Regions from separate parts of the Vreelandella vilamensis genome, predicted to be linked through region 2. Evidence: predicted binding sites of a transcription regulator. Region 2 holds the regulator's gene; the other holds the start of a gene.
What was found. The regulator LexA, encoded in region 2, represses DNA repair genes until DNA is damaged. The targets are predictions, from matches to a motif close to TACTGTNTANNTANACAGTA.
Positions count from the first base shown of each region.

Region 1: the regulator LexA is predicted to act here: its motif matches at 1,907-1,926, upstream of QC823_RS09270 (LexA family protein).

Region 1 is NZ_JARWAN010000013.1:35,472-38,579, reverse strand. Features, by position in the region: gene QC823_RS09280 (sodium ion-translocating decarboxylase subunit beta) at 1-704, shown strand, start outside; gene QC823_RS09275 (IMPACT family protein) at 753-1,391, opposite strand; gene QC823_RS09270 (LexA family protein) at 1,427-1,768, opposite strand; gene ccmA (cytochrome c biogenesis heme-transporting ATPase CcmA) at 2,084-2,704, shown strand; gene ccmB (heme exporter protein CcmB) at 2,734-3,108, shown strand, end outside.
Region 2 is NZ_JARWAN010000009.1:34,950-38,057, forward strand. Features, by position in the region: gene QC823_RS07305 (L,D-transpeptidase family protein) at 1-330, opposite strand, end outside; gene QC823_RS07310 (TetR/AcrR family transcriptional regulator) at 308-985, opposite strand; gene lexA (transcriptional repressor LexA) at 1,275-1,946, shown strand; gene QC823_RS07320 (energy-coupling factor ABC transporter permease) at 1,990-2,661, opposite strand; gene purU (formyltetrahydrofolate deformylase) at 2,684-3,108, opposite strand, start outside.

The DNA.
Region 1 (3,108 bases), on a different contig from region 2:
TTATCGGCGGGGCGGATGGGCCAACCTCGATTTACGTCTCAAGCGTGCTAGCACCGGAGCTTCTCGGCGCGGTTGCCGTTGCGGCCTATGCCTACATGGCCCTGGTTCCGCTGATTCAGCCGCCGATTATGCGCCTGTTAACCAGCCAAAAAGAGCGCGAAATCACCATGACGCAGCTGCGTCCGGTGTCGAAATTGGAAAAAATCATTTTCCCGCTGATGCTGCTGATTCTTGTGGCTCTCTTTTTGCCAGATGCTGCCCCGCTTCTAGGGATGTTCTGTTTCGGTAACCTGATGCGAGAGTGTGGCGTGGTCGAGCGCTTGACGGATACCGCACAGAATTCGTTGATCAATATCGTGACGATTATTCTGGGGCTTTCGGTTGGCTCTAAGTTAATGGCGGAGAGTTTTCTCTCGCTGGAGACGTTGGGCATTCTGGGGTTAGGGATGGTGGCATTCGGAATCGGGACCGCTGCCGGGGTGCTGATGGCGAAGTTTATGAACCTGGTAAGCAAAATGCCGATTAACCCGCTGATCGGGGCCGCAGGGGTCTCGGCGGTACCGATGGCAGCGCGTGTGGCAAACAAAGTAGGGCTTGAAGCTAATCCACACAACTTCCTCTTGATGCACGCGATGGGGCCAAACGTGGCGGGCGTGATCGGCTCAGCCGTCGCAGCCGGGGTGATGATCAAGTATTTGGGTTAATTTCGCTCGTCAAGCGTGGTGGTGGCCACTAAGTCACGCGGTACGTTGTTAATCAGCGTGCCGCGTTTTTGTTGGTGGGGTAACGAGAATGCTGGCCTTAAGCCGGTTTTCCAGCTCGCCAAGCTCAAACACATGATCGCGGGGCCAGCCGACGGCTAAGCGTACGCCATCGCTATCGTATTCAGCATTTTTAATCGGAAACGCCTGCTCATTGCACCAAGCGCGAGCGTCGGCTTCTTGGGCAAACGTTAAGCGCAAAATGTAGGTATCACGTTCAACGATTTCGCGGGTAGGGAGCGTTTCCAGCGCGGTGCTTACCGCTTGTGCGTAGGCGCGGGCCAACCCACCCGTGCCCAGCTTGGTGCCGCCAAAATAGCGGGTCACAACGCAGCCGATTTCGCCGATACCGCTGCCATTGAGAACTTGAAGCATGGGCCGCCCAGCCGTTCCCCCAGGCTCACCGTCATCCGAAAAACCAATGCGGTTTTGCTCACCCGGCGCACCGGCAATATAGGCGCTGCAGTGGTGGCTCGCATTCGGGTGCGCTTGCTTGGCAGCGTTGAGTAATGTGTCGAAATCACCAACGCTCGGCGCGTGGCACACCCAAGCAATAAACTGGCTTTTTTCGATGTCAATGCTTTCGTCATGCCAGAGATCGGGGGCAAGGTTGGGAATGAGGTAACGCATTATGTCTCCAGGCGGTAGCGACCAATCGTGGAAGCCTAAGAAGCTTGATGACCAACGCCCATAACAAGACCCAGTACCTGAATATTGCGGTTGTGCAAAAAAATGGCCGGTGTGCCGACTTGCTCTAGCTGAAGGTGAACGCCTTCGCGGCTGATCGAAAGGTGCTTAAGCGCTACAGGGCGGCGGTTAATTTCCGCCACTGCGGTCTCGTCGTGGGTATCGTGCTGAAAACGACGAATAATAATGACATCACCATCAAATAGGTTGCAATCTTTCATCTGATTGCCACGCACTTTGATAGCGTAAGTGTTGTGTCGTGTGGTGCGCTTAGTGGCAGGGGTGTTGTATAGCTCGGCAATAGCGGGGAAGGTGGTCATGGAAGTCTCCAAGGTCAAGGTTGGCAGCGACATCCTGTGGCTTATTTAACGTATTCTTATCTAAATGTTTTTTAATACAGTTTTTAGAGTAGGCTGTTTTTTAGAACAGGCTGTTGTTATGTACAAGTATTACTGTATATGTGTTTTTCTATACAGTCTAGCCCGGGGTAGAAAACAACGGCGTGCATGGGTGTATTCGGTTAATGCGTGCGTTGATCAAGGTTAATCTGCGACCGGGCGTCGCAGGGTGTGACTAGCGAGAAAACCGCTTTCCGTGTAGAGTTCGTCGCGAAATCATTATGTATGGAGAGCCCATTGAGTCTGCGCTTACAAGCCCAACAGCTAGCCTGTGAACGCGATGATCGCTGGCTTTTTCAAGAGCTTGATGTGGATATCCATAGCGGTGAGGTTGTCCGGATTGAAGGTCCCAACGGCAGCGGTAAAACCACGTTATTGAAAATTCTCTCGGGACAGCTGAGCGATTACGAAGGTGAGCTTTATTGGAATGGTCGACCCATGCGCGAGATGCGAGAGCATTTTTTAACCAATCTGCTCTATCTCGGCCATGCTCCAGGCGTTAAAACAGGGCTAACAGCCTTGGAAAATCTCTCTTGGTACCAGGCACTTGACGGTCAGCGCGGCGATGAACATGAGCGTTACGACGCATTGGCCAATGTCGGGCTTGCAGGGTTTGAAGATGTGCCGGCCGGGCAGCTTTCCGCTGGCCAACAGCGTCGCATTGCGCTAGCGAGGTTGACGCTGACACCGCGCGCTTTATGGGTACTAGATGAACCTTTTACCGCCATTGACCGCCACGGTGTTGCTGCCCTTGAAGCCCAGTTTGTGGCGCATGCAAACAGCGGTGGCTGTGTGATTGTTACCACCCACCACGAGTTAGCCTCATCCCCCGCGTTACGACGAATTGAGCTGGGCTGAACAACGGGCTAGGTATAAGGAGAGTGTTGGTGCAGCAAGAGTCCGCAGCGGTTGTCCCGAGGTTAAAAGAGCCTGGTGAAGGCTTGGCACTCGCGTTAACGGCGACATTAAAGCGTGATTTGGTATTAATGCTACGCCGCCGTGGTGAAGTGCTGAATCCTTTGGTCTTTTTTGCCTTGGTTATTACGCTGTTTCCAATTGGTATTTCCCCTGATCCTGAATTGTTAGCGTTAATTGCCCCCGGGCTTTTGTGGGTTGCCGCATTGCTGGCGGCATTGCTATCGCTGGACAGTCTGTTTCGTAGCGATTTTGATGATGGCAGTTTGGAGCAGTTACTGCTTGCGCCGCAACCGCTCGCGGCATTAACACTGGCGAAAGTAGCGGTACATTGGCTTTTGACAGGG
Region 2 (3,108 bases):
ACCACAAAGCCACAGAATACGGGTTAATATCCAATCGCGCTCGGGATACTGCTGCCCTAGCGAAGGCGTGTAGACTTCACCTGTCCAGCGGCGACCACGAAAAACCGCGCTCAACGGCGCATCGCCTCCAATAGCGGCACGTACATAATGCCATCCATGGGGTGTTTTCCCGCTACTTTCGTCCTGCCCTGTGCCGGCCTTCGCGGTAGACACTAAGCAAGAGAAAAGCGCTTTTTCTCCTTTCCATGAAGTAAGCGTCTGGCACTGAGTATCAATCTCCAGCCAATAGGCGTGCAAGGGCGGTAACTCACTGAGCTTGGGCGTCCGCATAATTCTCCTCATCGGCGCTTGCAGGCAGCGGCGCGTTCATCGCGGCGACGACGACGGGGCGTAACCGCCTGACAAGGTCGCGCACAGAAACCTGCTCTTGATAGTCTTTTTCCGCAATATCGCGTAGCGCATCCAATCCTGAGAGCGTAAAAATCACGGTTCCTAGCATGAAATGCAGACGCCAAAAACGCTCAGCATCGGGGATAGTCGGTGTTGCCTGACGCACAAGCTCCGTAAAACGCGTGAACACATCACCGTACTCGTCTTGAATAAAACGACGTAAATGCCCCTGTGCTTGGCTATAAGCAAGGCCAAGCAGACGCATGAACACCTTCAAGCTATTCCGCTCGGCAGGCACGGCCAGCACCGTCGTGGCCATAGTTTCTAGCAGCACCTCTAGGGGAATTACCCGCCCTTGGTAGCGTGCTTCCAGCTCATCTAACGCGGTATGAAAGCGCTGTGTAAAGGGATCAAGATAGCGAGAGAACACCGCTTGAATTAAGGCTTTTTTAGAACCGAAGTGATAGTTCACTGCAGCCAAATTGACCCGCGCCTTACTGGTGATATTACGCAGCGACGTTTCCGCAAAACCGCGTTCAGCAAACAGAACTTCAGCGGTATCCAATATCCGTGTCACCGTATCAGACTGAGCCATGGTCGCTCCTAAAAACGAGTGTTTTAAACATTTTAGAATATTACGCCAAGCGATATCCGGGCTCAATGTTTGATGAATCGGGCACTTTTAACGCTAACGCGACATTTGCTTTATTGCGCTTAAACAAACGCACCAGAAAAAATGAGGAAAATTGGCTGTAACGGTTGCACTGGACAGAGCAACATACTGTATACTTAATCACACAAAACCATTTAACGTTATTGACTGAGTCAGTACTAGCGAGATGTCAAAACGTGCATAAATCAAAACTGCAAAAAAGGAGCTTGCGATGTCACGGCCTTTAACAGCTCGTCAGCAGAATGTTTACGACTTTATTGTCAAAACCATGAGCGAGTACGGTTACCCGCCGACCCGCGCCGAAATCGCTAAAGCACTTGGGTTTCGCTCCCCTAACGCAGCCGAAGAGCACTTGCGCGCACTAGAACGCAAAGGCACCATTCGCATTATCCGTAACACCTCTCGCGGTATCCGCTTGCCCGCGCAAGAAACTCTCGAGGGGCAAGAGCTCTCAAACGAGTCTACCGCTGATGGCACAATGCCTAGCGGCTTGCCGGTTATTGGCGAAGTCGCAGCGGGTAGCCCCGTGTTAGCTAATGAACACATTGATCGCTATTGCCCGCTACCGCCTGAATACTTCACGCCGAAAGCCGATTACTTATTGCGTGTACGGGGACTCTCAATGAAAGATGTGGGCATTTTAGAAGGAGACCTGCTGGCGGTTCATCGCACAGAACGTGTGCGTGATGGCCAAATCGTTGTCGCTCGCATTGAAGACGAAGTCACTGTTAAGCGCTTTAAGCGTCAAGGGCACAACGTTCAACTGCTTGCCGAAAACGCAGAGTTCGATCCGATTGTGATCGACCTACGTACTCAAGCGTTAGAGATCGAAGGTGTTGGCGTTGGCGTCATTCGTGGCGGTAACGGCCAAGCCCTTGGGTAAACCCCTCCCCGGGAAGCTTTAGGGAAAAGCTTCGGGAAACGTACTATTGCATATCGATATAACGGTGGTCATTAAATGTGGCCACCCAATTCGGATGGTAGACCAACAAAACGCTTAACAACATCCCGGTGATAAAGGCTTCAGACGGCATTAATAATGGTAGAAAACGTGCATATTCCTGTGCCAAATATACGGCTTCAGGATCGGTGCCCGCGGCGACAATCAGCCCAACGGCAGTCAAGCCGCCTCCCAACGTCGCAAGAGCCGAGCCAAAAAAACCACATACAAACATAAAAACCATTAGATTATCAGGCAGTTTACGATCCACAAGTCGCCAGATAATCCCCACCACCAATGCCGGAATAATGCCGGTGACTAGCACATTCACGCCCAGCAATGACCACTCATTACGGCCAATCACTACCATCGCCACGTTAATCATCACATTGCTAATGAGCGCAAGCGGTGCTTTAAAAACCAGCGTCATCAATGCCGTAAAAACCAAATGCAGTGTCAACCAATCAACGGCTTGAGCCCGCAATTGCCACATCAACACAACCGCCAAGGTTGCGGCCAGCCAACGATGCTGCAGTGCTGTATCCGCGAATAAGGGCTGCCACGGCTTCAGCGCCAAAATACGCCCCAGCACCGCTAACGAAACCGCGCCGCATAACCACAATGCCCAAGGAGCCAGCACACTCTGTGCAAATGACATCGCTACCTCATCCGTTGATGGATTAGCTAAATACCACTGTCTTGTTTCCGTGAATAATCACACGGTCTTCCAAATGCCAACGCAGTCCGCGCGCCAGTACCGCCTTTTCTACATCGCGCCCGAAGCGCACAAGATCTGTCGGCGTATGACAGTGACTCACGCGATGAATATCTTGTTCAATAATCGGCCCGGCATCGAGCTCTTCGGTGACGTAGTGACAGGTAGCACCTATCAGCTTCACGCCACGCTCATAGGCCTGATGATAGGGTTTTGCCCCGGCGAACGAAGGTAAAAAACTGTGATGAATGTTGATCACACGACCCCGATAACGCTGACACAGCGCTGGCGGCAAAATCTGCATATAACGCGCCAGCACCACACAATCGGTATCCAGGGCTTCAATTTTCGCTTCGATAGCATCAAATGCGGGTTGCTTATTCTGCGGGT